DNA from 2 places in the Mesorhizobium sp. M0968 genome. Region 1 is predicted to be linked to the other one. Evidence: riboswitches for the same ligand, from Rfam matches in the RefSeq annotation. Region 1 holds a riboswitch; the other holds the start of a gene.
What was found. A riboswitch is a leader RNA that binds a small molecule or an ion and turns the genes downstream of it on or off. The one in region 1 is predicted to bind S-adenosylmethionine.
Positions count from the first base shown of each region.

Region 1 (15,812 bases):
GAACCGCTCGGCGCGGCAGCTGTCGCTGACCGATGCAGGCCACGCCTATCTCGCCGCCTGTCGTCGCATTCTCGATGAGGTCGGCGAGGCCGAGCGAATAGCCGCCGGCGAATACAGCGCCCCGACCGGCGAACTGATCGTCACTGCGCCGATCGTCTTCGGCCGCCTGCATGTGCTGCCGGTCGTCACCGCCTTTCTCGCCGCCTACCCCGACGTGAGTGTGCGGCTGACATTCGCCGACCGGATAACCCAGTTGGTCGAAGAGCACATCGACCTCGCCATCCGCATCGGCGAGCTTGCCGATTCGAGCCTGATCGCCACCCGCCTGGGTTCAATCCGCCGCGTCGTTTGCGCGAGCCCGGCCTATCTCGCCGAGCACGGCACACCGAAAACGCCGCAGGAGCTTGCAGCACACAGTGCCATCACCTTCGAAGGGCTCACCGCCGCAGCCTGGAGCTTCGCCACCGGCAAGACCGAATTCAGCGTGCCGATCCGCTCCAGGTTACGGGTCAACACGGCTGAGGCAGCGATCGATGCGGCGATTGCCGGCGTCGGCGTGACGAGGCTGCTTTCCTATCAGATTGCCGCCGCAGTCCGGTCGGGTACGCTGCGCCCGGTGCTGCAAGAGTTTGAGCCAGACCCATGGCCGGTGAGCCTCGTCCATGCCGGCCAGGGGCTACTGCCGGTGAAGCTGCGCGCATTCCTCGACTTCGCCGCCCCGCGCCTGAGACAGCGCCTGCTGCAGGCCGCGTGGGAAACGTGACGAAGACGGCCCTCGCAAGGCCGGGCCGATCGTCCGCCTCGCAGCGTTTCCTTTTTGCCGGCGCTTGGTGTAACGAACGCACACCTCCTCACCGGGCACTTGCTGTATGCTGTATTTCCGCTCGCTGGCGTTCAATCTCGCCTTCTACCTCAATTTGATCGTCCAGATGATCCTCTGGACCCCGTATTATTTCCTGTCGCCGCGCCATCGCGCCTGGTTCGTGCCGAAATTCTGGTCGCGCACCAGCATGTGGCTCTACGACAAGATCGCCGGCACCAGAAGTGAGATCACCGGCCAGGAAAACCTGCCTGACGGCTCTTTCATCCTGGCGCCGAAGCACCAGTCCTTCTGGGACACGATCGCTTTCCTGCCTTATCTCGACGATCCCGTTTACATATTGAAACGGGAGCTGACCTGGATCCCGTTCTTCGGCTGGTACATTTTGAAGATGCGGATGATTCCTGTCGACCGCGGCAGCCGCTCGAAGGCGTTGAAGACGGTGATCGCCGCGACCAAACAGGAATTGGCGCGCAATCCGCGCCAGCTGATCATCTACCCCGAGGGCACCCGCCGGGCGCCGGGCGACGAACCGGTCTACAAATACGGCATCGTCGAACTTTATGCCCAGCTTGGCATTCCGGTGGTGCCGGTCGCCCACGTCGCCGGTCTCTATTGGCCGCGCCGCAAATTCCTGCGCTATCCCGGCACGATCAAGGCGCGCTTCCTGCCACCGATCCCGCCCGGCCTCGGCAAGGACGAATTCATGCAACGGCTGATCGGCGAGACGGAAGCCGCCTGCGACCAGCTTCTCGTCGAGGCGGCACAGACGCCGAACCCGCCGCCGATGCCGCCGACGGCAATGAAACGGCTTGGTGAGCTCGATGCGAAACCTGAATTGAAAGACTGAGACACCCACCGCGGATGCCAGAAAGGCTCACGGCAAGGCAGCCAGGGCGGCTGTTGCAACCAGCGTCACGGCAAACACCAGATTGATGATCCGCGACGCCAGCGGTTTGCGCAGCAAACGTGCAAAAGCCGCGCCGGCGAGAAGCCACAAGAGATGAATGGCAACAATCATCAAGGCGAGGACCGCCAGCTTGGCTGAAATAGCAAGACCGCCGGCGCCAGGAGACGCGCCGGCGAACACGGCGGCAATCGCCACATAGGCTTTCGGATTGGCAACGGCCAGAAGGAACCCGCCCAGGAAAGTGGGAGGTGCCGCCCCACCAATGCGTGCCGCCAGCGGCGGCGCCGTCGCTATCTTCAACGCCAGATAGAGGATGTAGGCTGCTGACGCGACCGCCAACAGCGCTGCGAGCTTCGGCAGCGCGGTGAGAACGGCCATGATGCCCGTCGCCACCACCAAAAGCACGAGAACCGTCCCGACAACGATTCCCGAGGCATAGCGCAGCGAACCGCGCAGGCCGAACGCGGCGCCGGTCGCGGTGACGCTTATTGTCGCCGGCCCCGGGCTGCCCATGACGATGGCCGATGCCAGCACAAGCGCCAGCAATCGCTCCCATAGCTGCTGATCGAGAAGACCCTGTCCGGCCATGCGGCGTCCCTGCATCCTGTGACGAGGCAGGGACGGTAGGGTAAGCAGCGGCGCCGGTCTTGAACGATCGTGCGCGGCTATGCGCTGGCCTTGTCGAGCTCGACGATATCGTCCGGACTGAGCTGCAACGATGCGGCACGCACCAGGCTGTCGAGCTGGTCGAGCGTCGTCGCGCTGGCGATCGGTGCGGTGACGCCGGGCCGCGCCATGACCCAGGCAAGCGCCACTTCCGCCGGCTTGGCCGAATGTCTGGCCGACACCGCATCGAGCGCTGAGAGAATGCGCATGCCGCGCGCGTTGAGATACCCTTTCACACCACTGCCGCGCGGGCTTTTGCCGAGATCGGCTTCGCTCCGGTACTTGCCGCTCAGAAACCCTTTGGCGAGGCTGAAATAGGTGATGACGCCGATGTCCTCGGCCGCGCACAGATCGCGCAGCGGACCATCGAAGGACGAGCGGTCGTAGAGGTTGTATTCCGGCTGCAGCACCTCGTAGCGCGGCAGGCCGCGCAGGCTTGCTACGTCAAGTGCGGCCCGCAACTGGGCGGCGTCGAGGTTGGAAGCGCCGGTATAACGGATTTTGCCCTTGTCGAGCAGTTTCTGGTAGGCGCCGAGCGTTTCCTCATAAGGGGTCGCCGGGTCGGGCCAGTGCGACAGATAGAGATCGACGCTATCGACCTGCAGCCTCTTCAGCGAAGCATCGATGGCGTTTTCGATATAGGCGGCGGACAGGTCCCTCTTGCCCTGTCCCATATCCGAACCGACCTTGGTGATAACGACAACCTTGTCGCGGTTGCCGCGGCTTTTCATCCATTTGCCGATGATGGTTTCGGATTCGCCGCCCTGGTGGCCGGCAATCCAGCGCGAATAGGAATCGGCCGTGTCGATGGCGTTGAGGCCAGCGTCGACAAAGCGGTCGAGCAGGTCGAACGAGGTTTTCTCATCGGCGGTCCAGCCGAACACATTGCCGCCCAGAACCAATGGCGCGATGGATAGGTCGGTGCGACCGAGACGACGTTTCTGCAAGGCTGATCTCCATGGTGATTCATGCTGGGGCGGATGGGAGCCGCCGACCGGGCTAACCTATGTCGCGCCGTGGCAACGTCAAACGCATAGCCTCTTTTCCAGCCCGCCGGCGCTTCACAAAGCCGCGACCCGCCGCGCCGTGTCCGGCCCCAAGGCGCTGGTCCCGGGTATCCAAACCAGCAGCCTCTGAAGAAACGATCTGGCAAGTTTGGCACATAGATTGTCAAATCTGCCAATTCTGACTTTTGCCGGCCGACCGTAGGTTCCGCCGCGCTGACGCAAGTCTCAGCACGGTCTGGCCGGGGCTCAGACTGTTGGCCTCGGATCGTTTGTTATGGAGACCGGCATGAAAGCAATTGTATTTGACGCCATCGGTTCGCCGCGCGACGTGCTCTATGTGAATGACCTGCCGTTGCCACGGATCAGCGACGGCGAGGTGCTGGTCAGGATGGTCTCGGCCTCGATCAATCCGGGCGACTTCCTGTTTATCCAGAACCTCTATCCCGAACCGAAGAAGCCGCATTTTCCCCGGCAGATCGCCGGAAACCATGGCGCCGGCATCGTCGAAGCCGTTGGCGAGAACGTTCGGTTGGAACCGGGGACGCTTGTCGCGTTCAGCTATTATGGCAGCTGGGCCGAGTACGCCGCCATTCCCGCCGAATGGCTGATCCCGTTGCCTGCCGGCTATCCTGTCGAACGCGCCGGGCAGATGGTGAACCCCATTACCGCGTGGGATCTGCTGGTGGATTCCCGTGTGCGGCCTGGCCAGTGGCTGGCTGTCACGGCCGGCTATTCGTCAATTTCGACAATGGTGATGCAGTTCGCCCAACGACGCGGCATCAACGTCATCGCGCTTGTGCGGCGCTCGCACCAAAGCTTCGATCTGAAGACGCTTGGCGCCGCCGCCATTCTTGACCTTTCGGACTTGAAGGCAAGTATCCGGGAAGCGGTGATGGATATCACCGGCGGCGCCGGATTGAACGGGATCATTGACAATGTCGGCGGACCTGTCAGCGGCGAATTGATCCGCATCCTGGCGCTCGGCGGGCAGATGGTGATCAATGGCGGAATGAGTGCCGAGCGCTTCGAACTGCACAATTTCGATGTCTTGCTGAGCGGCGTCGAAATCAGGGCGAATATCTATCGCTACTTCTTTTCGCCGCCTGCCGAAGCCGACCGGCCTGTGCTATGCGAGATTATCGACACCTTCGGCCAGCCCGGCTTCCACGTTCCTGTCGGCGGTCTCCACCCGCTGACCGAGTTCAAGCTTGCCGTGGCAAACAGCCTGGATCGCGCCGATCTTGGAAAACAGATTTTCAGGATGTAGCCCGCGTCACGGCACCGAAGCTACGTCGCGATCCGTCTCGTCACGTCTTCCAGCCAGTGGTCGCTTATACCCAGTGCTTCGAGGTGCTCCAGCGTGCTGAGCACGTAATCCTCATTCCTCCCCGATTGGCCGACGGCGCCGCGAACGACGGCCGCCGCCTCGGCCGGGTCGAGCGCACCGGCATATTGCTCATGGCTGCGGTCCACGACATAGGCGACGGCGTCGACCGTCTTGCCCCTATCCGTTTCACCCTTGTCGAGGCGAACGCTGAGCACACGTTCGAGATAGACGTTGGTGACCAGCTCGCGTTCGCGCAGATAGGTAATGACCTCGTTGCGCAGCTCGCCTGGAACCCGGAACGCCAGCCCGATGCAGGAGCCTCCGCGGTCGAGGCCGAGCACCAGGCCCGGCCGTTCGCGCGTGCCGCGATGCACGAAAGAATAGACGCAGAGCGAACGGCGGTAGCCATGCAGGCGGGCGCGCCGCGTCTCGACATGTGCGAATCCCGGTCGCCAGATCAGTGAGCCGTAGCCAAAAACCCAAAAATCGCCCATATCGCCAAGCCTGATTGTGACGACCACCTCACCGGTGGTGTTTCAGTCCGTCTACCTGTTGGTGCCGCAAGCGACAGCCCGCCCGTGCCACCCCGCGTTAACGAAAGCCGCAGCATGACGTCAAGTGACGAGCGCCCGCCGCCCAGCCAACGTCGCCGCCTGTTGTGGCTTGCCGCTTTCATCCTCGTGCTGTTCGGCATCTACAGCGCCGGCTGGTTCTACCTGGCGGACCTGGTCGAGAGCGCCACCAAAAAGGCGGTCGCCGATCTCGACGACAAAGGCATCAAGGCCGACTGCGCCAATCTCGCGGTCAGCGGCTATCCCTTCAGCTTCACCGTTTCCTGCGACAGCCTGGCTTACGAGGACGACAGCCGCAACGTCGCGGCATCGACAGGCAAGATCAACGCCGCCACGCAGATCACCCGGCTTCTGTCGCCTGCCGCCGAGCTCAGGGGGCCGCTCAGGACCTCTGTTCCCGGCATGACCCCGCTCTGGATCGACTGGGATGATCTGCGGGCCGACATGAAGCTGTCCTGGCCGCTGCCGAGGCGCCTCTCGCTGCAGGCAGAAGGCCTGTCCGGCCAGACCGATCCGGCAGACGACACCGATCCCGTCTCGCTGTTCAGCGCCGGAACCGCCACCGGACAATTGCGCCCAAACGGCCCGGACATCGACTATGCCGGCAATTTCACCGATCTTGAAATCGACGCGGCGGCCATCGGCGGGCGCGTCTTGCCGCCGCTCGACGGCAGCGGCGACGTGACGCTGAAGAACGGCCTGACACTGATCAAGGCAAATCCGACGAGCCTGCGCGGCCAGGCGGCCGAAATCCACGAGCTCGATCTGTCGTCCGGAACTGCGCGCATCACCGTTTCCGGACCGCTGTCGGTCGATGACGACGGTCTCATAAATGCCGACCTGACAATCAGGCTCAATGATCCAAAGGCCGTGGCGGCAATCCTCGCCACCGCCATCCCCGAGCAGAAGAAAGAGATCCAGACCGGCTTTGCCGGACTGGCGCTGCTCGGCAACCAGCCGTCGATGCCGCTGAAGATCGTCAGGGGCAAGGCCTCGCTCGGCTTCATCCCGCTCGGCAAGATCAAGCCGCTCGACTAGAGTAATTCCAGCAAAAGTGTGAAACGGTTTTCCGTCCGGAATTGCGCAAAACAAAGAGATAGAGCCGTTCGGCGTTTCTGTGAAACGATGAACCGCTCTAAGCCAGGCTGGCCTGCGATCGGCCTGCCGCGGCTTATCCCTTCGGCGGGTGTTCGACTGCCTGGCGGCCGAAATCCGGTACGTCGATATCCTGGCCGGCCTCGATGATCGAGCGGCGGACGGCGCGGGTGCGGGTGAACAGGTCGAACAGTTTTTCGCCGTCGCCCCAGCGGATCGCCCGCTGCAGCGAGGACAGATCCTCGGAAAACCGCGCCAGCATTTCGAGAATGGCGTCCTTGTTGTGCAGGCAGACGTCGCGCCACATGGTCGGGTCGGACGCCGCGAGACGGGTGAAGTCGCGAAAGCCGGAAGCCGAGTATTTGATGACCTCGGACTTGGTCACCGACTCCAGATCGTCGGCGGTACCGACGATGTTGTAAGCGATGATATGCGGCAGGTGCGAAACGATGGCCAGCGTCATGTCGTGATGCTGCGGGTCCATCGTGTCGATGTTGGAGCCGCAGCGGCGCCAGAATTCCGAGAGCTTTTCCAGTGCTGCGGGATCGGTACCGGGCAGAGGCGTGAAAATGCACCAGCGGTTCTCGAACAGTTCGGCAAAACCGGCGTCCGGTCCCGATTTTTCGGTGCCGGCCAAAGGATGGCCGGGGATGAAGTGCACGCCATCAGGCACATGCGGCTGCATCTGCGCGATCACCGATGCCTTGGTCGAGCCGACATCGGTGAGGATGGCGCCCTTCTTCAGCGCCGGCGCGATCTCCGCGGCGACCGTGCCTGAAGAGCCGACCGGCACCGAAACGATAACCAGATCAGCATCGCGAACCGCCTCTTTCGCATCCGTCGTATAGGTGTCGCCAAGGCCGAGTTGGCTCGCCCGTGCCAGCGTCGCTTCGCTGCGCGTCGAAATCGCGATTTGGCCGGCGAGCCCCTCGCGGCGGATGACGCGGGCCAGCGACGAGCCGATCAGGCCGATGCCGACCAGCGCGATTTTTTCGAACATCGGTGATGTCATGGTGTTCTAGCTTTTCAGGAATGTCGCGAGTGCTGCGACAACGCCGCGATTGGCCTCTTCGGTGCCGATGCTCATGCGCAGCGCGTTGGGAAAACCGTACCCGGAAACGCGCCGCAATATGTAGCCGCGCGCACTGAGGTAGTCGTCGGCGGCCGCCGCCGAATGCTTTTTGTCCTCGGGAAAGTGGATGAGGATGAAATTGCCGACGCTCGGCGTCACCCGCAGCCCGAGCCCGCTTAATTGCTCGCTCAGCCAGGCCAGCCAGGTCTCGTTGTGCGCGACGCTGCGTTCGATGTGGGCACGGTCGCGGATCGCCGCGATGCCGGCCTCGATTGCCGTCGCATTGACGTTGAAGGGTCCCCGCACGCGGTTGATCGCGTCGATGACGTGCATTGGCGCATACATCCAGCCGATCCGCGCCCCGCCCAGGCCCAATTTTGAGAACGTGCGGGTCATGACCACGTTTTCCGCGCTGCCCACCAACTCGACGCCGGCTTCATAATCGTTGCGCCGGACATATTCGGCGTAAGCTGCATCCAGCACCAGAAGCACGTTTCGCGGCAGGCCGGCATGCAGGCGGCGCACCTCTTGGAACGGCAAGTAGGTGCCGGTTGGATTGTTTGGATTGGCAAGGAAGATGATCCGGGTAGCCGGCGTCACCGCGGCGAGGATCGCATCGATATCGGCGCGTTCATCGGTCTCCTTGACCGTCACCGGGACGGCACCGGCCGACTGTATGTAGATCTTGTAGACCATGAAGCCGTGTTCGGTGATGATGGCTTCGTCGCCGGGCGCGAGGTAGGTCTGCGCCAGCAGGCCCAGAATCTCGTCGGAGCCGTTGGAGCAGACGATGTTCGCCGGGTTGAGCCCGTGCACCTCGGCGATCGCTTCCCTCAGGCGCCTGGCGCTGCCGTCGGGATAGACCGCGAGCTTGTCGGCGACCGCGCGCGCGGCCTCTATCGCCTTTGGCGAAGGGCCGAGCGGGTTCTCGTTCGCCGACAATTTATGGACCTTGGCGACACCTTCAGGCGCCGCGCTCTTGCCGGGCACATAGGCTTCGATGTCCATGATGCCGGCGCGGGGCTTTGGACGTGTCTGATCCGGTGTCTGACTCATTTCATGAAATCCGTCGAGAGTGCCTCCATCCGGAAGCCGCAGCGGAAATACAAGCCGTGGCCCGGAATGTCGAGGGCCGGCAATTCGGGATCAAGAACTTGCCGTTGACGAAGCCATGCGCGAGTCATAGAAGAACGGCTACAGTTCCGTGGTGATTTGGCCGGTCGGCTTGCAGCCACGTTAAACAACTTGCTAAAGGGCCGTTTGCATCTTGTAACCGGCTTTGCGAAGGCATGGCCGGTTTTTTGTTGCCCAGACCGGTGGACAACTGAAGGCCGGGCAAGGAGATGTGATGGTCGCTTTGCGCGCGCGAAAAACCAACAACGAGGCCGACCAGCCGTCGAGCCCGGTGTTGCGTTTCGGCGCCGACAAGCCGCTCAAGCTCGACGCCGGCACGCTGCTGTCGCCGTTCCAGATTGCCTACCAGACCTATGGCACGCTCAACGACGCGCGCTCCAACGCCATCCTCGTCTGCCATGCGCTGACCGGCGACCAGCATGTCGCCAACACCAATCCGGTGACCGGCAAGCCGGGCTGGTGGGAAGTGCTGATCGGTCCCGGCAAGATCATCGATACCGACCGTTTCTTCGTCATCTCGTCAAACGTCATCGGCGGCTGTCTCGGCTCCACCGGCCCCGCCTCGACCAATCCCGCCACCGCCAAGCCCTACGGGCTCGACCTGCCGATCATCACCATCCGCGACATGGTGCGGGCGCAGCTGATGCTGGTCGAGCATTTCGGCATCGAACAGCTGTTCAGCGTGCTTGGCGGCTCGATGGGCGGCATGCAGGTGCTGCAATGGGCCTCCAGCTATCCGGAGCGCGTCTTCTCGGCGCTGCCGATCGCCACCGGTGCCCGCCATTCCTCGCAGAACATCGCTTTCCACGAGGTCGGCAGGCAGGCAGTGATGGCCGACCCGGACTGGCATGGCGGCAAATATTTCGAGCATGGCAAGCGGCCGGAAAAGGGGCTGGCGGTGGCGCGCATGGCCGCCCACATCACCTATCTGTCGGAAGCAGCGCTGCACCGCAAGTTCGGCCGCAACCTGCAGGACCGCGAAGCGCTTACCTTCGGCTTCGATGCCGACTTCCAGATCGAGAGCTATCTGCGCCATCAGGGCATGACCTTCGTCGATCGCTTCGATGCCAACTCCTATCTCTACATGACGCGGGCGATGGATTATTTCGATCTCGCCGCCGACCATGGCGGCCGGCTGGCCGATGCCTTCGCCGGCACCAAGACGCGCTTCTGCCTGGTTTCGTTCACCAGCGATTGGCTGTTCCCGACCGAGGAGAGCCGCTCGGTCGTGCACGCGCTGAACGCAGCCGGCGCCTCGGTATCGTTCGTCGAGATCGAGACCGACCGCGGCCACGACGCCTTCCTGCTCGACGAACCGGAACTGTTCGCCGCCATCAAGGGCTTCATCGCCTCGGCCGCGCGGGCGAGAGGGCTTGGCGCATGACCCCGAAAGGTTGCAGGCTGTTCGGATCAGGACCATGCGCCAGGCATCAGCGCATGACCCCGAAAAGTTGCAGACTTTTCGGATCAGGATCATGTGCCGAGCAGGAGCCGAAGGCATGAGCGTCAACCGCGCCCAGCGCGTCGACCTCGAAGTCGTCGCCGATCTCATCCCGCCGCAGTCGCGGGTGCTGGACGTCGGTTCCGGCGACGGCCTGCTGCTCGAATTGCTGCAGGAGACCAAGAAGGTCGATGGCCGCGGGCTGGAACTGTCGCAGCGCGGCGTCAACGAATGCGTGGCGCGCGGCCTGTCGGTTATTCAAGGCGATGCCGACAAGGATCTCCAATTCTATCCCGACAAGGGTTTCGACTTCGTCGTTCTGTCGCAGACCTTGCAGGCGACCCGCAATCCGAAGCTGGTGCTCGACGAACTGCTCCGGATCGGCAACCGCGCCATCGTCTCATTCCCGAATTTCGGCCACTGGCGGGTGCGCCTTTCGCTGCTCTTCAACGGCCGCATGCCGGTGACCAAGGACCTGCCCTATTCCTGGTACGACACGCCCAACATCCATTTCTGCACCATTCGCGACTTCGTCAATCTGTGCGACGAGCTTGGCGCGACGGTGGAAAAGGCAACCGCGCTCGACGCCAACGGCCAGCGGATCGGCTTCTCGATGCCGTGGTGGTTCTGGAATTTTTTCGGCCAGCAAGCGGTATTCCTGCTGAAACGATAGGTTTGACAGGCAGAAGCAACGAACCTCAGACCTGCGCAAGAAACCATATTTTCAATTTTCAATCCAATGAAGTTGCCCGGCATTCTTTGTTGCTTTAACAGGTCTCAAACGGGTTGGTTTGGGGGAAGCAATGAAGACGTTAGTATTAGCAACAGCTTTGATGTCGGCCACTTTGATTTCCGGATGCACGACGTCGAAGACCGATTTCCAGAATGGACAAGTCGCGTTGAGCGGCAGCCCGGCGCTGAAACGGCAGGCGATCCAGCGGTGCATGACCAAATTCAAGATGCGGTTCGGCAAGGTTGAAAGGGCAAACCTCGCCGCGCTCATGAACGTCCCGGATGCCGGATTGGAACACACGTTCTGCACGCGATTGATGAACGGCTTCGCGAACGGGAGGATCAACTACTCGGATTACCTGGCTGCATTGTCGCATGGCGACATGTCCAACGCGATCAAGGTGCTGCAGGGGCGGTGAAGCTGCCGATGCAGACGCGATCCAAATTCGGTGCCGCCAGATAGATGGCGGCACCATAGACGCCGGTTGTACCCGATCATTCCCTCTATTCAAGCACGTCCGTGGCCTTGTGCGGGTGCTGGACGCCATCAACGAAGACCACGTCGGACCGGGAATTGCCGGTACGCAGCGGCAATATCTCCTGATAGGCGGGCGAGTCGTACCATGCACGTGCCTGCTGCCGGTTGGGAAACTCGATGACTATGAGATAGCCCGGCCAGGTGTTTTCAACGACTTCCACCTCGCCTCCGTGCACCACGAAGCGGCTGCCAAACGGTTCCAGCGTGGCATCGATCTTGTGCAGGTACTCGACGATCTGCGGTCCCGGCGTGACCTGGCGCATATGGGCGACGGCGTAGGCGGTCATGGCGTAACTCCTTGTGGTCGAAGACCGGACAACCGGCTTGATGGGAGCAGTTTGCCGAGACGTCGCGCACAGGTCGATTACCCCCGAGGTAATGACACTGAATACAAAACCGACGCGCCGCTGCCGTCAGCTGAAAGATATTTCCGCCTGGCACCGATGATTTCCACCCACCTGCGCTGTCCTTATCGATGAGCGCGCCTGGATGGTCCGGCGGCCGGGAATAGAGAGGTGATCCATGGGATCGTTGCAAAATCAGAATGTCGTCGTCGTCGGAGGCAGCCGTGGTGTCGGCCGCTCGATCGCGGAGGCCGCCCTCAAGGAGAAAGCGACGGTGCTGGCCGTCGCCCGCGGAAAACAGGCCCTGGCGCAATTTGCCTGGGAGGTCTCGGGCGTGAAGACGCTCGCGGCCGATGCTACGATGGACTCCGCCCCGGATAAGGTCTTCGCCGCGCTTGAGCCGGACGTACTGGTGATCTGCGCAGGTGCGCTGGCGCCTTCTGCGCCGGTGCATGAACAGAACTGGAAGGCGTTCTCGGCAAATTGGGACACGGACGTCAAGGCGTCGTTCCTGTTTTGCCGGGCCGCTGTGCGGCGTCCGCTCAAGCCGGGGACCCGGATCGTTCTGATCTCCAGCGGCGCGGCCTTGACCGGCGGACCACCGAACGCCGGCGGCTATGCTGGCGCAAAACGCACGCAGATGTTCCTGGCCGGTCATAGCCAGAAGGAGGCCGACCGGCTTGGCCTCGGCCTGCGCTTCATGGCGCTCGCGCCGATGCGCATCATGCCGGAAACCGGCGTGGGCAAAGCCGGCGTCGACAGCATAGCGGCCTATATGGGCATCCAGCCGGCGGACTTCATCGCCGCCATGACCGACATGCAAACGCCGGCCGATGTCGGACGGGCGGTGGTCGCACTCGCCACCGGCCAGCCGCAAGGCAGTTCCTTCATGGTGAGCGGTAGCGGGCTTGCCCCGGCCGCCTGAGGGGCGCGTAATGCAACGCTCGCTCGTAACCGCAGAAGCCACATGACAAACGGTCAACCACCTCTGCAACCATCACGCCAGCCGATCCTCGATCGGCTGGCCTTCGAGAAGGTCACGGCCGCGCATCGCCGCGAGCTCAAGCTGCATTGTTATCGCATGATGGGTTCGCTGCACGAGGCCGACGACCTCGTCCAGGACACGTTGCTTCGCGCCTGGCGCGCAAGATCGGAGTTCGACGGGCGAGGTTCGGTTCGCGGTTGGCTCTACATGATCGCGACCAACGCTTGCCTCAACGCCATCAAGGCGAGGTCGAGGGCGCGTCGCATTCTCCGGGAACCCGGACGGCCGCCCTCGCACGGGGCGGCCATAGGCGGGCCGGTAGCCGACATCGCCTGGCTGGAGCCCTACCCCGACGCCGAGCTTCCAGACATTGCCGGCAGCGAGCCAGGTCCGGAAGCCCGTTACGAGAGCCGCGAGGCCGTCCAGCTCGCCTTCGTCGCGGCGATCCAGGATCTGCCGCCCAGGCAGCGCGCCGCGCTGCTGCTTGCCGACGTCCTCGGATGGTCGGCTGTCGAGACGGCGCGTTTGCTGGGCGGATCGACGGCTTCGATCAACAGCGCGTTGCAGCGGGCCCGCGTAACGCTGGCGGCGCGCTATCCTCAGGGACGGCCGGCCAGCCGATCACGGCCCAGCCCCGAAGAAGGCCTGCTGCTCGAACGCTACATGCAGGCCTGGCAGGCCGCCAATCTCGACAGCTTGATCGAGCTGCTGCGTGAGGACGCCATCTATACCATGCCGCCTTGGCGTGAATGGTATCAAGGCCGCGAAGCGATCCGCGGTTTCTTCGAGACCGTCTGGCCTAAGTTTGGCGGCTTCCGCACGCTGGCCACCCGCGCCAATTCCCAGCCGGCGGTCGGGGTTTATTCCCGCAGCCACGACGGCCCTGAATGGCGGGCCCATTCCCTGCATGTGTTCGACGCAGCCGAGGGCGGGATCGCTTCCTTGACGATCTTCATAGGGCCGCTCGGGCCATCTCTGTTCCCGGCCTTCGGCCTGCCACCAGCCTAGCTTACCCCTGGGCCAGCCTTATCGGTCGAGTTCCGGGAAATATGGGTCCGAGAAAAACCGCCGGTCGCGCTCGCCTTGCAGGCAGTCGATCGGTGCGTCGATGCGGATCGTCCTCGGATCCAGCTTGGGATACTCGATGCCGCTGACCTCGAGGATCAGTTTGCGGCGAGTGGCGGTGGCGAATTCGGAAGCAGCATAGATCGGCAGCACGAACGAGCCCGGCCCGCCGGTAACGCATTCGGCATAATACCGGTCGAGATGGCTGAAGGTGGGTGACGGGCTGATCAGGATCGGCAGCCCGTTGATGACGATACCCTTCGCCAGCGCCGCATCGCGTGCCGTTGTGACCGGCAAGCCGGTGTTGTTTGGGCCGTCCCCCGAGACGTCGATGACGCGGCGTTTGCCGGTGAAGGCCGTGCCGTTGAAAAGCTCGGCGCCGAAAGCCACAGCACCGGAAATCGAGGTGCCGCGAAAGCTCCTGAACGGGCGGGCCGCGATCTTGTCGGCGAAAGCGTTGGCGCTCTCCTTGCTGTCGACGACCTGCCAGGCAATGACCGCATCGTCGCGGATGGTGCCGGCCCATTCGAAATAGGCGATGGCGATGCGGCCGAAGGTGCCGGCGCGCACGGCGTTGATGAAGTCGGGGTGGCGCAGCGCCGCGACATAGCCGGCGCGCTGCAGGGCAAACTCCCTTTCATCCATCGACTGCGAGATGTCGACGGCCAGCACCAGCTCGACATCGACGGCAATTGCATCGGCCGGCGCGGCCGCAGGTGCCGCCGGGGTGCAGGCAAGGCAGGCGAGCAGGGCGAGTGCGTCAAGCATGGCCGATCGGAACGTTCCCATCTGAAACGATCGCGACAGTTTTTCGCCGCGATCGCGGCGAAATAAAGCTTGCCCTCTATTTCTTTCGGCCGGTCGAGGCGATCGCCGGGGGCGGTTCGATGGCACCTGCCCTGATACGGGCCGGCTTGAGTGGCGGTTGGCCGGCATCCTTGACGATGGTCAACGCCCGCCGGAAAAAGCGGGCATTGTGCTGGCCGCGGCCGATATTGAGGATCGCGGCGTCGGGAAGGCGCTTCTCCAGCATCGACAGCACTTGCCTCAGCGTTGGGCCGTCGAACGCGTCCAGCGCCTCGTCGATGATCACCCATTTCGGCCGTCGCAAGGCCAGCCTGGCAAAGGCCAGCAGACGCTGCTCGTCGTCGCTGAGCTCACGCTCCCAGCGCGCCGAGCGATCGAGCGAGGACGACAGGCGTTGCAGCCCGACATCGGCCAGCACCTCCGAGATCTCGGCATCGCTCGCCTCCGCCGCGCCGTCTGAATGGTTGAGCACCTCGCGCAGCTTGCCGAGCGGGAAATAGGGGGTACGCGGAACAAAGATCGGCGCTTCTCCGGCCGGCATGCCGATCCGTCCGCTGCCCCATGGCCACAGACCGGCAATGGCCCGGAAGAACAGCGTCTTGCCGGCGCCCGGATCTCCGGTGATCATGACCCGGTCGCCGGCGCGGATTTCGACATGCGGCTCGGCAAGCTTGGTGCATCCCTCCGGCGAGGCGACCTCGAGTTTCTCGAAGGTCAGGCTGCCGTCCGGGTTTTCGCCGAACGAAATGCGCCTTTCCGTATGGTGCAGCGCGTCGGTGTCGGCAAGCGCGATGCGGAAGTCGGCGACCCGCATCAGCGTAGCGCGCCAATCGGCGATGCCGCCGATATTGTTGATGAACCAGCGCAGCGACGAATGGACCTGGTTGAAAGCGCCGACTGCCATCATCAAGCCGCCAAAGCTGATATCGCCGGCGAAATAGACCGGTGAGGCGACCAGGATCGGCGCGACGACAGTGATCCAGCCATAGGTGTCGGTAACCCAGGAAAGATTGATCTGGGCGCTGTAGATGCGCCGCATGGCGCCCAGCACCATGCCGAGATCGAATTCGAGCCGGCGCCTGGCATCGGACTCGCCATGCGCGAGCGCGATGGCATCGACATTCTCGTTGACGCGAACCACCGAGGAGCGCAGCTCCGCTTCACGCGTATAGCGATCGTTGTTGAAGCGGATCAACGGTCGCCCGACCAGCCAGCTCAACCAGGAGGCGGTGCCGGCATAAAGGATCGCCGCCCAGACCATGTAGCCGGGTATGGCCAGCGAATGGCCGCCTATGTG
Region 1 covers NZ_JAMYNL010000001.1:121,481-137,292, forward strand. The annotation lists gene NKH67_RS00560 (LysR family transcriptional regulator) at 1-763, shown strand, start outside; gene NKH67_RS00565 (lysophospholipid acyltransferase family protein) at 870-1,670, shown strand; gene NKH67_RS00570 (LysE family translocator) at 1,698-2,318, opposite strand; gene NKH67_RS00575 (aldo/keto reductase) at 2,396-3,343, opposite strand; gene NKH67_RS00580 (quinone oxidoreductase family protein) at 3,690-4,670, shown strand; gene NKH67_RS00585 (gamma-glutamylcyclotransferase) at 4,691-5,224, opposite strand; gene NKH67_RS00590 (DUF2125 domain-containing protein) at 5,339-6,340, shown strand; gene NKH67_RS00595 (prephenate/arogenate dehydrogenase family protein) at 6,474-7,409, opposite strand; gene hisC (histidinol-phosphate transaminase) at 7,416-8,525, opposite strand; SAM riboswitch at 8,664-8,741, shown strand; gene metX (homoserine O-acetyltransferase MetX) at 8,818-9,987, shown strand; gene metW (methionine biosynthesis protein MetW) at 10,103-10,717, shown strand; gene NKH67_RS00615 (hypothetical protein) at 10,848-11,195, shown strand; gene NKH67_RS00620 (DUF1330 domain-containing protein) at 11,281-11,601, opposite strand; gene NKH67_RS00625 (SDR family NAD(P)-dependent oxidoreductase) at 11,837-12,583, shown strand; gene NKH67_RS00630 (RNA polymerase subunit sigma-70) at 12,626-13,651, shown strand; gene NKH67_RS00635 (DUF1194 domain-containing protein) at 13,670-14,476, opposite strand; gene NKH67_RS00640 (ABC transporter ATP-binding protein/permease) at 14,553-15,812, opposite strand, start outside.

Region 2 (15,812 bases), on a different contig from region 1:
GCAAACCGTCGCCATGCGGCTGTGGAACAGCCGCTGGCTGCTGGCGGCCGGTCTCGTTGCGGTTCTGATGGTCTATGGTTTTGCCGGCATGTCTGGCTATGTGGTGCTGCTGGCTGGCGCCGTGCTGGTTGCCGCTGCGATGCTGCCGGCCGGCATCGCCCGCCAATCGACCGAAAATGCCGCGGCCATCGAGTCGGGCGTGCAACAACTTTCCGGCGAATATCTCGCGGCGGCGGTTGCCGATCCGCTGATCATTTTCGATCGCTCCGCCGCCATCGTCCACGCCAACGCCGCTGCCTTTGCCGCCTTCGGTGGGATTGCCCCCGGCATGTCGCTGTCGCTGAAATTCCGCGCGCCGGAAATGCAGGCCTTGCTGGATAGCATCTTGGCGGGCAACGTCGCTTCGGACAGCGTCGACTACATAGAAAAGCTGCCGGTCGAACGAGCCTATCGGGTGAGCGCGTCTTCAGTCGGCCATGCCACGGATCTCTACGTGCTGGTGTTCAAGGACCAGAGTGAGGCGCGCCGGATCGACAGAATGCGTGCCGACTTCATTGCCAATGCCAGCCACGAGCTGCGCACGCCTCTCGCCTCGATCGCCGGCTTCATCGAGACGCTGCGCGGGCCGGCCCGCAACGACCCCGCGGCGCGCGAGCAGTTCCTGCAGATCATGCAGAACCAGACCAGCCGCATGGCGCGCCTCATCGACGACCTTCTGTCGCTGTCGCGCCTGGAGATGAAGCCCTATCTCAAGCCGGGAACCGAGGTCGACGTGCGCCAGGCCATCGACAGCGTCATCGATTCGCTTGGGCCGCTCGCAAAGGAAAACGGCGTCGTCATCGAGCGTGATTTCGCGGAAGGGCCGCTCGACGTGGCCGGCGATCGGGACGAGCTTTTCCAGGTCTTCGAAAATCTGCTGGAAAACGCCTGCAAATATGGTCAGTCGGGCGGACGTGTCGTGGTGTCGATCATACGCAGCGACAGCGATCCCGAACCGGGCATCGACGTCACCATCAGGGATTTCGGCCCCGGCATCCCCGAAGAGCACATCCCGCGCATCACCGAGCGTTTCTACCGCGTCGATGTCGAGAACAGCCGAACCCAGAAGGGCACCGGCCTTGGCCTGTCCATCGTCAAGCATATCCTGACCCGCCACAACGCCAGACTCTCCATCAGGTCGGAGATCGGCAAGGGTGCGGCGTTCACGGTCCATTTGCCGGCTCGCTAACGTAGTACTATCTCTAGCACATAATGGGCCGTTTCTTTTTTCTGTCATCCGGCTAGCGTATCAGCGGGGATTCGAGGGAACGACTCAACCACGAGATCCCGGGAAGGCATTTCGTCCATGCAGTCCGTGCATATCGTCAGCGCCTATGACGAGGAGCTGAAATATCTGTCGAAGCGCATCGCTGCGATGGGCGGGCATGCCGAGCGCATGGTCGAGCAGGCGGTCGCGGCGCTGGTCAATGCGGATCCGGGGCTTGCCCAGAAAGTCATTCGGGACGACCTGGTTCTGGATGAGGGACAGCGCGAGATCGACGACAAGGCGATCATCATCATCGCCAAACGCCAGCCGATGGCGACGGATCTGCGCGAGATCGTCGGCGCGATCCGCATCTCGGCTGACCTCGAACGGGTAGGCGACCTCGGCAAGAACGTCGCCAAGCGGGTGGTTGCCGTCGCAGACGGGCGCCAGCCGAACAGCCTGTTCCGCGGCCTCGAGGCTTTGGCCAATCTGGCACTGACCCAGCTCAAGGAAGTACTCGACGTCTATGCGTCGCGGTCGGTGGAGAAAATCGGTTTCGTGCGCGACCGCGACGACCAGATCGACGCCATGTACACCTCTCTGTTTCGCGAATTGCTGACCTACATGATGGAAGACCCACGCAACATCACCCCCTGCACACATCTCCTGTTTTGCGCCAAGAACATCGAGCGCATCGGCGACCACGCCACCAACATCGCCGAGACGATCTACTATATCGTCACCGGCGACCAGATGCCGGCCGATCGTCCGAAGGGCGATAAGACGGACAAGATTATTCTTTCCGCAACCCAACCAGCGAAGTGAGTTCTCTCAGCACTGATGCGAATTTCGGATTCGCCACCCGACAGAAAATTGCGCTAAGCTTTCGACGCGCCGACTTCTCAGTTCCGCGATGAAGGCCCTGCCTTCAGGAGGCTGCGATGGAATATGTCCGCGAGTTTGCTCCTGCGCCGCCGATGTCGGGTATAATCGCTTGCGGCGTCTATACGGCTGGGCGGCGCATCGCCGACATTCCGATCGAGGAAGCCGGCGAATGGGCCGGGAAGCCGGGCCACGTGGTCTGGATCGGACTGCTGGAGCCCGACCGCAATTTGTTGATGCGCGTCCAGGCGCAATTCCATCTGCATGAGCTGGCGATCGAGGACGCCGAGCATCCGCACCAGCGACCGAAGATCGAGCAATATGGTGATGCCCTGTTCATCGTTGCCCGCACGGCGCAGCTGATCGACAGCCGCGTCACCTTCGGCGAGACGCATCTGTTCGTCGGCGCGGGCTACATAGTCAGCGTCAGGCATGGCCCGTCGACCTCCTACGCCGCCGTTCGCCAGCATTGGGAAAGCTGCCCGCATTCCCTTGCCAAGGGCGAGGATTTCGTCCTCTACGCCATTCTCGATTTCATCGTCGACAACTATATGCCGGTGCTTGAGCAGATCGAAAACGAGGTCGAGGCGATCGAGGACAAGGTTCTGCTGAAACCGATGACCGGTTCCGATATCGAACGGCTTTACATGCTGCGCCGCGATCTCTTGCGCCTGCGTAATGCGGCCCTGCCGCTGGTGGAGGTCTGCCGGCGGCTCACCAGCGCCGATCTGCCGCAAATCCACACAGCCATGCACCCGCTGTTTCGCGACGTCACCGACCACATCCGCACTGTCCAGGAAAAGATCGACAGCCTGCGAGAGGTTCTCGCCTTCGCCTTCGAGGCGAGCCTTCTGGTCGGTCAAAGCCAGGAGACGGCGATCTCCAAGAAGCTTGCCTCATGGGCCGCAATCTTGGCCGTGCCGACGGCATTCGCCGGCATTTACGGCATGAATTTCAGCGACATGCCGGAACTGAGGATGGAATATGGCTACCCGGCCGTCCTGGCGGCAATTGCCCTGATCTGCACGTTTCTTTACTGGCGGTTTCGCAAGAATGGATGGCTATGAAGTGGGTGAATGATCAATAGTGAATAAGGCTAGGCAAGAGCCTTGCTTTCTTACTCCAAGCTCAGCCCGCCACCATTCACCATTCACCATTCACCTGCTCCGCCGCCGCTCCGATGCCGGCTGGAACGCCACGCGGGCGTGGTACTTGCAGTAGGGGCCGGTTTCGGCGGCGTCGTTGCCGCAGAAATGGAAGTCTTCCGAAAGCGGATCGCCGTTCGGCCATTTGCAAGTGCGCTCGTTGAGTTCGACAAGTTGCAGATGCCGTGAGATCGGCACGACGACGTTCTCGACCGGGCGGATATAGTGGCGCGCCACCGGTTCGGCATCGAACTGCGCCTTGAGCGCGGTCGCACCGATCGACATCGAGGTGGTGGCATGGCGCGTGGCGCTTGCTGCCCGGGACACCGATTTCTGGATCGTCGATCCCTGCACCGTCTTCTTCTGGCGTGCCGGTGAGGCGGTCGTGCGTCCGCGACCGGACAGTTTCAGCCGGTGCACTTTGCCGATGACCGCATTGCGGCTGACCCCGCCAAGCTGTGCGGCGATCTGGCTGGCGCTGAGGCCCTCCGACCACAATTTTCTGAGAAGTTCGACTCGCTCGTCAGTCCAGTTCATGAGACCGCGCTCCTGCTGAAACGTGCGGCAATCGGAATCCATCCCCGACCCGGCTTCTGCCGGGCAGACACCACATATATCGGGTGATTAGGTCCGCCGCACGAAATCTAGTTATTTCTCTGCTACAATTACCTTATGCGCTGACTCGGTGACAAGAGTCCCAAGGCCAACACGAATCGGTTTTTTCGGTTTTCCCCAACTTGCCCGGTCGCTTAGGAGCCGGCGTTATGCTGGGGGCTTGCCGCGCGACCTTGCGCGACCTTTTCGTTGACTTCACGGCCGAAAAACACGATAAGCCACAAGGGCCGCCGCTTTGGCGGCTTTTTGATTTTTCCGGTTCCGGAGACGCATATAATGAGCGGTTCGGCGCTTTTCGAGACCTTTGTTCGCGCACCCCTGGCTTTCGACCACGGTGAAGGCACCTGGCTGGTCACCGACAAGGGCGAGCGATATCTCGATTTCGCCGGCGGCATCGCCGTGAATTCGTTGGGCTACAGCCATCCGCATCTGGTCGCGGCCCTCACCGAGCAGGCCGCCAAGCTCTGGCACGTCTCCAATCTGTACGAGATTCCGGGACAGAGCCGGCTCGGCGAGCGGCTGGCCGACGCAAGCTTCGCCGACAAGGTGTTCTTCACCAATTCCGGCGCAGAGGCGCTCGAATGCGCCATCAAGACGGCGCGGCGCTACCACTTCGTCAAGGGCCATCCCGAGCGCTACCGCACAATCACCTTCGAAGGCGCCTTCCACGGCCGCACCCTGGCGACCATCGCCGCCGGCGGTCAGTACAAGTATCTGGAAGGTTTCGGCCCCAAGGTCGACGGCTTCGACCAGGTCGGTTTCGACGATGTGGATGCCGCCGAGAAGGCGATCACGCCTGAAACCGCGGCGATCCTGATCGAGCCGGTGCAAGGCGAGGGCGGCATCAGGCAAGTGCCGACGCAATCGCTGAAGCGGCTCAGGCAGCTCTGCGATCAGCACGGACTGCTCCTGATTTTCGACGAGGTCCAATGCGGCGTCGGCCGCACCGGAAAGCTGTTCGCGCATGAGTGGGCGGGTGTCACCCCCGACCTCATGGCGGTGGCCAAAGGCATCGGCGGCGGCTTCCCGATGGGTGCCTGCCTCGCCACCGACGAGGCAGCGGTCGGCATGACCGCCGGCGTGCACGGCACCACCTTCGGCGGCAATCCGCTGGCAATGGCGGTCGGCAACGCCGTGCTCGACGTGGTACTGGAAGACGGCTTTCTCGAAGACGTCCAGCGCAAGGCACTGCTGTTGAAGCAGGGGCTCGCTGGCGTCGCCGACGAATTTCCGGATGTTATCGAAAGCATCAGGGGCACCGGCCTGATGCTCGGGCTTAAATGCGCGATGCCCAACACCAAGGTCACGGTGGCACTGCGTGACCAGCATCTCTTGACGGTTCCGGCCGGCGACAACGTTATCCGCCTGCTGCCGCCTCTCACCGTCACCGACGCCGAGATCCACGAAGCGCTCGAGCGCATTCGTGCCGGCGCCAAGAGCCTGGCAGATGCCATCGTCGCTGCCGCTGCGAAGTAATCCTGGAATTCCTGATGTCCCTTCGCCATTTCACCGATCTTTCCGCCGTTTCCGAAGGCGATCTGCGCTTCATGCTCGACGACGCAGCGGTGCGAAAGGCAAGGCTCAAGGCCGGCGAACGCAGCAAGCCGCTCGAAGGCAAGGTGCTGGCGATGATCTTCGACAAGCCGTCGACGCGCACGCGCGTGTCGTTCGACGTCGGTATGCGGCAGTTGGGTGGCGAGACGATCATGCTGACCGGCACCGAGATGCAGCTTGGCCGCTCGGAGACCATTGCCGACACGGCCAAGGTGCTGTCGCGCTACGTCGATGCCATCATGATCCGCACCACCTCGCATGACCGGCTGCTGGAACTGATGGAAAACGCTACGGTCCCCGTCATTAACGGGCTGACCGACGAGACCCATCCCTGCCAGCTGATGGCCGACATCATGACCTTCGAAGAGCACCGCGGTCCGGTGGCCGGTAAAACGATCGCTTGGACCGGCGACGGCAACAACGTGCTGCATTCGCTGCTGGAGGCATCCGCGCGGTTCCATTTCAAGCTGAATGTCGCCGTGCCCGAGGGCAGCGAACCGGCCCAGAAGCATGTCGACTGGTCGAAAGCCAATGGCGGCAAGCTGAAATTCACCCGTTCGCCCGAGGAGGCCGTTCACGAGGCCGACTGCATCGTCACCGACTGCTGGGTGTCGATGGGCCAGGAGCACCGTGCCCGCGGCCACAATGTCTTCCTGCCCTATCAGGTCAATGCGGCACTGATGGCGAAAGCCAAGCCGGATGCGCTGTTCATGCACTGTCTGCCGGCGCATCGCGGTGAGGAGGTTACCGACGAGGTCATCGACGGACCGCATTCGGTGGTGTTCGATGAGGCCGAGAACCGGCTCCATGCCCAGAAGGCGGTCTTGGCCTGGTGCCTGGGCGCTTGATACGAGCCGCGGTGATCCGGGCCGGCCTGATCTGCGCCGCCTTGATCTGGGCCGCCTTGATCCGGGAGTTGGTGGTGCCTATCTCAGGCGCATCACGCAAATCGAGCGCGTCTCGTCGCATGCACCCCGGAGGGCGGCATCGCCGCGCCCCGGAGCTTTGTCATGTTGGAAACTCATCAATTGGCTGAACATAAACCCAAGCTCGGCGAATTCGGCTACGCCGGCGACGACCATGTCGTGCCGTTCGAGGTCGGCCCGCTCGACGTGCGCGGTCGCACCGTCCAGCTCGGGCCGATGCTCGATGCTATTCTCAGCCGTCACGACTATCCCGAGCCGGTCGCCCGGCTCCTGGCTGAAGCCTGTGTGTTGACGGTATTGCTCGGAACTTCGCTGAAGTTCGAGGGCAAGTTCATTCTGCAGACCCGCACCGACGGGCCGGTCGACATGCTGGTCGCGGATTTCTCCACGCCGCACGCGCTGCGCGCTTATGCCCGCTTCGATGCCGACCGGCTGCAGGCTTTGACTTCTGCCGGCGAGACGTCACCGCAGACGCTGCTCGGCAGCGGCGTCCTGGCGCTGACCATCGACCAGGGCGCTCACACACAACGCTACCAGGGCATCGTCCAACTCGACGGCGTCACACTGGAAGATGCCGCACGCACTTATTTCCGCCAGTCGGAGCAGATTCCGACCGACCTCCGGCTTTCGGTTGCCAAGCTTCTGACGCCGGGCGTCGGCGGTGCTCGCGAGCAATGGCGGGCCGGTGGCCTGCTGGCACAATTCCTGCCGCAGTCGGCGGAGCGCATGCGCGTACCCGACCTTCCCGGTGGCGACGGCGATCCGCGCGAGGAAATCCACGACCCGACCGACAATTCCTGGCAGGAGCTGCTGGCGCTGCTTGGTACTATTGAACCGACCGAGCTGATCGATCCGACGATCGGCGCCGAACGGCTGCTTTACCGGCTTTTCCACGAGCATGGCGTCCGCGTGTTCGGCGGGGTGCCGGTCGCCGACCAGTGCTCATGCTCGAGGGAGAAGATCCACGGCATCCTCGAAGGCTTTTCCGCCGAGGAGATCAGGGACAGCACCGAGGATGGCAGCATTCACGTCGCCTGCGAATTCTGCTCGAAGCAATATGACTTCGACCCGGCGGAGTTTGCAGCGGCCGGATGACCGCCGTCAATTGACGGTGCGCCGCATTCCCGGCAAGTCGAGCGAGAAGGCGGGGATGGCGACGTCGAACGTCTCGCCCCGCCTGTTGCGCATGGTGTAGTGCCCGACCATGATGCCGGACGGCGTCGAGAGCGGGCATCCAGACGTATACTGATAGCTGTCGCCGGGGTTGAGTCCGGGTTGCTCGCCGACGACCCCGGGGCCGCGCACTTCCTCGACCTTGCCGGTGCCGTCGGTAATGTGCCAGTAGCGCGACAGAAGCTGCACGAACTCATCCGACTGATTGTCGATGGTCACCTGATATCCCCAGACATAGCGGTTTTGCGGAGGGTCGGAGTGATCCTCCAGATAGAACGGCCTGACCTGCACTTCGATGTTGCGGGTGACGGCGCTGTACATAAACTGCTCCAAAGCAATGTAGATGGAACTTTCGACGCTCAGCGCAGTTTGATCAACGATGCGCGTCATCTCCTTGCCCGACTCGAGCGCAGGTGCCGAAAAACAATGTCATTTAAGTGACACATGACAATGATGGTGTGCAGGCTTGTGCCGGGCGACTCAGCGTTCTGTCGAATTGTTGAAAACGGCCGTCATGCGGCCGGCACTTCTGGAGTGACCAGATCTCGATGGAACCGACATTCGCAGCCGCTCTCCTTTCCATAGCCCTCCTTCTTTCAAATCTCGCCAGCATCCTGTTGGCTTCGCTGAAGCTGAAGCGACCAGCCAGGATCGCATCGCCCGCGGCCAACGCGCCGCCGGTATCGATCGTCATCCCGGCGCGCGGCGTCGAGCCGTTTGCCGAAGAGACGCTGGAGCGCGCCTTCTCACTCGACTGGCCGCGCTACGAACTCATCTTCTGCGTTGCCCATGCCGACGACCCGGTGGTCAAGCCGATCACCGCCGCAATGGCGCGCTTTCCAGCTATTCGCGCCCGCCTTCTAGTCGGTGACGACCGCATCAGCGGCAATCCAAAACTCAACAATTGCGTGAAGGGTTGGGAAGCGGCGCATTATCGCTGGGTCATCCTTGCCGATTCCAATGTGCTTATGCCGAGCGACTACGTCCAGCAGCTGATGGCGGCATGGCGGCATGGCACTGGCCTCGTCTGCTCGACGCCGATCGGCTCACGGCCGGACGGCTTCTGGGGGGAGGTCGAATGCGCCTTTCTCAACACGCTGCAGGCACGCTGGCAGTACGCTGGAGAGGCGCTCGGCCTCGGCTTCGCGCAGGGCAAGAGCATGTTGTGGAACAAGCCGATGCTCGACGCCAATGGCGGCATCCGCGCGCTTGCCGCCGAGATCGCCGAGGACGCCGCCGCGACCAAGCTGGTCAACGGGCTCGGACTGCGGGTCAATCTTGTCGCCTCGCCCTTCGAACAGCCGCTCGGCCGGCGCACGCTTGGCGAGATCTGGTCGCGGCAGGCGCGCTGGGCGCGGCTGCGCCGCGTCACCTTCGCGCTGTTCTTCGCCCCCGAGATCCTGATCGGCGCGGCGCCGCCGCTGGTGCTTGCGCTGATCGCGGCGGCTGACGCCGGCGTCAGCCTGCCGGCAACCGCCATCGCCGTGCTGGTCGCGGCCTACCTGCCGGAATGCGCCTTGGCCTCGGCCAAGGGATGGCAGCTGTCGCCGCGCACGATCCCGGCGATGATGGCGCGAGACCTGATGCTTCCCGCCATTTGGGCGCGCGGATGGCTGAGCGGCGCCGTCGACTGGCGCGGCAATGTGATGACTATCCAGACCAAGGCCGTCGCGGAGCTGGAAGAGACCCCGTCCGGCGCCTGATCGGCGCGTCCCCGCTCGCCTCTGTTCGGCCAGCCCTTATCCGGCAACTCTCAGTGCCTGCTCGATGTCTTCGAGCAGGTCGTCGGCGTCCTCAAGGCCAACTGACAGCCTGAGCGTTCCCGGTCCGATGCCGAGCTCGGCGCGGGCCTCATCGGTCAAGTTCTTGTGCGTCGTCGTGGCCGGATGGGTGATCAGGCTCTTGGCGTCGCCGAGATTGTTGGAAATGAGCACGACGTCGAGTGCGTTCTGGAAGGCAAAGGCCGCCTGCTTGCCGCCCTTCACATCGAGGCAAATCAGCGTCGAGCCACCCGACATCTGCTTCTTGACTACGGCCGCTTGCGGGTGGTCGGCACGGCCGGGATAGATGACACGGGCGATTTGCGGGCGCTCGGCCAGGAAATCCGCGATGCGGCCGGCACTTTCCGTCTGCTGGCGTACGCGTAGCGGCAGCGTCTCCAGGCCTTTCAGCAGCGTCCAGGCATTGAAGGGCGAGAGGCTTGGGCCGGTGTGGCGGAAATAGTCATGCAGGTTCTCGTCGATCCATTTCTTGTCCGACAGAACGATGCCGCCAAGACAGCGCCCCTGGCCGTCAATATGCTTCGTGGCCGAATAGACGACGATGTGGGCGCCGAGCTGCAGGGGTTTCTGCTGCAAGGGCGTGGCGAAGACGTTGTCGACGATCAACCTGGCGCCGATCGCATTGGCAAGTGCCGCGACGGCGGCAATGTCGATCACTTCCAGCGTAGGATTGGTCGGGCTTTCCAGGAAGAACAGTTTGGTGTTTGGCTTGACCGCCTTTTCCCAATTGGCCATGTCGGTGCCGTCGACCAGCGTTGCCTCAATGCCGTATTTCGGCGCCAGCGTCTCGACCACCCAGCGGCAGGAGCCGAACAGCGCGCGCGCCGCCACGATATGGTCGCCCGCCTTGGCGCTGCACAGCAGTGCTGCCGTCACCGCCGCCATGCCGGATGCCGTGGCGCGCGCGTCCTCGGCTCCTTCCAGCGCGCACATGCGTTTTTCAAACATGTCGACCGTCGGATTGGCATAGCGCGAATAGATGAAGCCCGGCTCCTCGCCCTTGAAGCGGGCCTCCGCCGCTTGCGCCGTCTCGTAGACATAGCCTTGGGTGAGATACATCGCCTCGGAGGTCTCGCCGAAGCCGGAACGCAGCGTTCCGGCATGCACGAGTGCGGTCTGAGGCTTCCAGTCGCGCTTCTTGGTCATCATTCCATCCAAACACCAAAATTGGTCCAAACAACAAAAAACCGGTCGCGAAAGTCGCAACCGGTCCATATGGCCTTGCGGCCCGACGGTCCTTTAGCGACTTGTTTAACGTGGCTGCAAGCCGACCGGCCAAATCACCACGGGATAACGAGCTTTAGACCCGCGCCACGCTTGCGTCAATTGCCGGCATGATTAAGAGGGTTGTACCAAGCAGGTGCCAAACGCGTCCACGGTCGGACCTGCGACAGAACCTCGCCCGGCGTTCGAACGGAGCCAGACCCTTGCGGCAGACAGGCATTCTTCCCGATCAGGATATTTCCGCGCTGTTCCAGACGGGCGCGCTGAAATCGCCGCGCACGCTCGATGCCGATCAGATCCAGCCGGCCAGCCTTGACCTCAGGCTCGGCGACAAGGCCTGGCGGGTGCGTGCTTCCTTCTTGCCCGGCCCGGACCACAGGGTTGCCGACAAGCTCGACCGGCTGAAGCTGCACGAGATCAACCTCGCCGAAGGTGCTGTGCTGGAAACCGGCTGCGTCTACATCGTGCCGCTGCTCGAAAGCCTGGCGCTGCCCGCCCATATTTCCGCCTCCGCCAACCCGAAAAGCTCGACCGGACGGCTCGATATCTTCACTCGGGTAATGACCGACCGCGGCCACGAGTTCGACAAGATCGCCGCCGGCTATGAAGGCCCGCTCTACCTGGAGGTCAGCCCGCGCACTTTCCCGATCGTCGTGCGGACCGGCTCGCGGCTGTCGCAGATCAGGTTCCGCACCGGCAATGCGCTCTTGTCGGAAAACGAGTTGCACGAGTTGCACCGCGCCGAAATGTTGGTCGCCACCGAACCACCCAACATCTCAGGCGGGGGCATCGCGCTATCGATCGACCTCGACGGCGACAAGGACGGGCTGGTCGGCTATCGCGGCAAGCACCACACCGGCCTCGTCGACGTCGACAAGCGCGCCGCGCAGGATGTCGTCGATTTCTGGGAGCCGCTCTACAAGAGCGGTGCCGGCGAGCTGGTGCTCGATCCGGACGAATTCTATATTCTGGTGTCGCGCGAGGCGGTGCATGTGCCGCCGCTCTACGCGGCCGAGATGACGCCCTTCGATCCGCTGGTCGGCGAGTTCCGCGTCCATTATGCCGGTTTCTTCGACCCGGGTTTCGGCCATTCGGCGTCGGGCGGCACCGGCAGCCGGGCGGTGCTCGAGGTACGCAGCCACGAAGTGCCGTTCATCCTCGACCACGGCCAGATCGTCGGACGGTTGGTCTATGAGCACATGCTGAAACGGCCGCGGGCGCTCTACGGCACTGATCTCGGCTCGAACTATCAGGCACAGGGCCTGAAACTGTCCAAGCATTTCCGCGCCGCGCGCTGACCTTCCTCTCACTTCCGGGCTACGCCCGGCTCAAAGTGCCTTCACGGCGACCTTCACCGGCTGCTCGATTTCAAGCGGGTTGCGCAGTGGCAGGCCGAAATCCTGCGCCTCGATTTCGAATACGTCACCGGCCTTGGTCCTGACGCCGTCGGCAAAGGACAGCGTCGCCGTGCCGAACATGTGCACATGCACGTCGCCCGGCTGGCGGAAGGCTGAGTATTTGAAGTGGTGATGCTCGAGATTGCCAATGGTGTGCGACATGTTCGCCTCGCCCGACAGGAACGGCTTTTCCCAAAGCAGCTTGCCGTCGCGCAGGATGCGCGAAGTGCCGCGGATATCGGACGGCAGATCGCCGATCAGGATCTCCGGCCCGAACGAAGCATTGCGCAGCTTGGAATGGGCAAGGAAGAGATAGTTCACACGCTCGGTGACATGGTCGGAAAACTCGTTAGACAGCGTGAAGCCGACGCGGAACGGGGCGCCGTCGTCGCCGATCACATAGATACCGGCGATTTCCGGCTCCTCGCCGGCATCCTGGGCGAAGGCGGGCGACATAAGCGCCGCACCGGGCGCCACCGCCATGGTGCCGTTGCCCTTGTAGAACCATTCCGGCTGCACGCCGATCTGGCCCTTCGCCGGCTTGCCGCCCTCAAGCCCCATGCGGAACATCTTCATGGAATCGGTCAGCTGTTCCTCGCCGTCCGTGCTGAGCTTCTTGTGCATGGAATCGCGGGTCGCGGCGGAGCCGAGATGCGTCAGCCCGGTGCCGGTGAGATGGAGATGCGCCGGATCGGGATGGTTGATCGGCGACAGCAGCCGGCCCTTCTTGTAGGCTGCGTCGAGATCGACGGTTTCGCCGAAGCCCTTGCGCTCGATCAGGGCGACAAGCCCGCTGCCGGTACGCGCGGCTTCCATCGCCAGCGAATAGACGCTGCGGGCGCCGTTGATGACGCGGGTCTTGCCGCCGTTGCGGGCAACGACGCGGATCGTCTCGGCGTCGTCGAGGATTTGTGAGATCAGCATGGTAACCCTCTCTGAATTGTGGGCTGGCCTGCCCTTTCTCGGCAAACCCTACCCTGCGCGGCCCGGACCCCTGTCCGCGCCTCGGTTGAAATTCTTCGTCCGGATTGCGCTCGCGGATCAGGTCCCTCGGGGGACTTCTTTGCGCCCGGCAGCGCCGCGATGTGACCCGTATGCCTCCTGGTTGCCTCTCAAGCCTTGTTCTTGTTGTAGACGTCGAAGACGACGGCGCCGAGCAGCACCAGGCCTTTGACCACCTGCTGCCAGTCGACATTGACGCCCATGATCGACATGCCGTTGTTCATGACGCCCATGATGAAGCCGCCGACCACCGCGCCGATCACCTGGCCGACGCCGCCCATCGCCGAAGCGCCACCGATGAACACCGCGGCGATGACGTCGAGCTCGCTGCCGAGGCCGGCCGCCGGCACAGCCTGCCCCAGGCGCGCTGCGATAATCAGGCCGCCGAGTGCCGACAGCACGCCCATATTGATGAACACCATCAACGTCAGCCGTTCGGTCTTGATGCCCGATAGCTGGGCTGCCTTGGCATTGCCGCCCATCGCATAGATGCGACGGCCGATCGTCATGCGTTTGGTAACGAAGACGAACAACGCGATCAGCACGCCCATCACCATGAGAACGATGGGGAGGCCCCTATAGGTGGCGAATTGGTAGACGAGAAACAGCGCCAGCGCGCTGATCACCAGGGTCTTGACGACGAACAGCGAGAAGGGCTCGGCTTCGTAGCCATGCTTCTCGCGGGTGCGCCGTGCCCTGAGCCCGAAATAGGCATAGGCGAGCACGGCGACGAGGCCGATCACGATCGTCGTCAGGTGCAGCGTCAGGCCGCTGCCGACAATGGTTTTGCCGGCGGCGTTCACGGTTGGCGGTATCAGCGTCAATGGGCCGATCAGGTCCGGAATGAAGCCGGAACTGAGCGCCTTGAAGCCGACGGGAAGCGGCCCTACGGAAGACCCGCCACCCAGCAGCGCCTGGCAGATGCCGCGGAAGATCAGCATGCCCGCCAGCGTGACGATAAAGCTCGGTATTCGGTGATAGGCAATCCAGTAGCCTTGTGCCGCGCCGATCGCACCACCGACGATCAGGCAGATGATCGACACCACCAGCGGATTGCTCAATGGGCCAAGCGGCCAGATGACCATCATCATCGCCGCCAGCGCGCCGATGAAGCCGGCGACGGAGCCGACGCTGAGATCGATGTGGCCCGAAACGATCACCAGAAGCATGCCCAGCGCCATCACGATGATGAAGCTGTTCTGCTGCACGAGATTGCTGAGGTTCACCGGCTTGAACAGCGTTCCGGACGTGGTGAACTGGAAGAACACCATGATTGCGATCAACGCCAGCACCAACCCGTATTCGCGCAGGTTGGTGACCAGCGCCGAGACGGCAATGCGAGGTCCCTGTTGTAGATCCTGGGCAACGCCGGTCTGCGGCCCGGGAGCGCTTTCGGTGCTCATGATGCTTTTCCTTCTCCGCGGACGATGGCGCGCATTATCTTTTCCTGGCTGGCGTCGCTTGCCGCCATTTCGCCGACGATGCGTCCTTCGTTCATGACGTAGATGCGGTCGGTGATGCCGAGCAGTTCGGGCATTTCCGACGAGATGACGATGATTGCCTTACCCTCGGAGGCGAGACGCGCGATGATCGTATAGATTTCATACTTGGCGCCGACGTCGATACCGCGTGTCGGCTCGTCGAGGATCAGCACTTCCGGATTGGCGAACAGCCATTTCGACAGCACCACCTTCTGCTGATTGCCGCCAGAAAGGTTGCCGGTCATCTGGTAGACGCTCGAGGCGCGGATATTGGTCCTGCCGCGATAATCGTTGGCGACCGAAAGCTCGCGCAAATCGTCGATCACGCCGTGGCGCGACACGCCGGGCAGGTTGGCCAGCGTGATGTTGTGCTTGATGTGGTCGATCAGGTTGAGCCCGTAGGTCTTGCGGTCCTCGGTAACGTAGGCGATGCCGTGTTCCACCGCCTTGCTCACCGAAGAGACGTCGATCGGCTTGCCGTTGAGGAACACCTCGCCGGTGATGCGACGGCCATAGGACCGGCCGAACAGGCTCATGGCAAACTCGGTCCGGCCGGCACCCATGAGCCCGGCAATGCCGACCACTTCGCCCTTGCGGGCGTTGAGGTTGATACCCTTGATGACCTGCCGCTCGGCATGGATGGGGTGGTAGACCGACCAGTTTTTCACTTCGAGAACGGTCTCGCCGATCTTCGGCTCGCGCGGCGGATAGCGGTCGTCGAGCGAACGGCCGACCATCGAGGTAATGATGCGGTCCTCCGAGATGTCCTTCTTGGCCAGCGTCTCGATAGTCCGCCCGTCACGGATGATGGTGACCTTGTCGGCGACCCGGTTCACCTCGTTGAGCTTGTGCGAGATCAGGATCGAAGTGATGCCTTGCCGCTTGAATTCGAGCAGCAGATCGAGCAGCGCCTGGCTGTCCTTTTCGGACAGGCTCGCGGTCGGCTCATCGAGAATGAGCAACTTCACTTCCTTGCTGAGCGCCTTGGCGATCTCGACCAGCTGCTGCTTGCCGACGCCGATATTGGTGATCAGCGTGTTGGGGTCTTCCTTGAGGCCGACCTTCTTGAGCAGGGCGCTGGTGCGCGCCTCATTGGCATTCCAGTCGATGACGCCGTATCTGGCGTGCTCGTTGCCGAGAAAGATGTTTTCGGCGATCGACAGCATCGGCACCAGCGCAAGCTCCTGGTGGATGATGACGATGCCCTTGCGCTCGCTGTCATGGATGCCTTTGAAATGGCACTCATCGCCGCGATAGATGATCTGGCCGTCATAGGTGCCGGACGGATACACACCCGACAGCACCTTCATCAGCGTCGACTTGCCAGCGCCGTTCTCGCCGACCACGGCATGGATCTCGCCTTCCTCGACCATGAGCTTGACGTTC
Region 2 covers NZ_JAMYNL010000026.1:14,048-29,859, reverse strand. The annotation lists gene NKH67_RS28380 (ATP-binding protein) at 1-1,228, shown strand, start outside; gene phoU (phosphate signaling complex protein PhoU) at 1,346-2,071, shown strand; gene NKH67_RS28370 (magnesium and cobalt transport protein CorA) at 2,188-3,195, shown strand; gene NKH67_RS28365 (GcrA family cell cycle regulator) at 3,286-3,810, opposite strand; gene NKH67_RS28360 (aspartate aminotransferase family protein) at 4,165-5,364, shown strand; gene argF (ornithine carbamoyltransferase) at 5,379-6,290, shown strand; gene NKH67_RS28350 (Hsp33 family molecular chaperone) at 6,453-7,463, shown strand; gene apaG (Co2+/Mg2+ efflux facilitator ApaG/CorD) at 7,470-7,862, opposite strand; gene NKH67_RS28340 (ceramide glucosyltransferase) at 8,090-9,244, shown strand; gene NKH67_RS28335 (O-succinylhomoserine sulfhydrylase) at 9,281-10,471, opposite strand; SAM riboswitch at 10,542-10,619, opposite strand; gene NKH67_RS28330 (2'-deoxycytidine 5'-triphosphate deaminase) at 10,750-11,844, shown strand; gene araD1 (AraD1 family protein) at 11,875-12,867, opposite strand; gene mmsB (multiple monosaccharide ABC transporter permease) at 13,056-14,348, opposite strand; gene mmsA (multiple monosaccharide ABC transporter ATP-binding protein) at 14,345-15,812, opposite strand, start outside.
Region 2: linked by a shared signal. The riboswitch ahead of NKH67_RS28335 (O-succinylhomoserine sulfhydrylase) and the one ahead of metX (homoserine O-acetyltransferase MetX) in region 1 are both predicted to bind S-adenosylmethionine.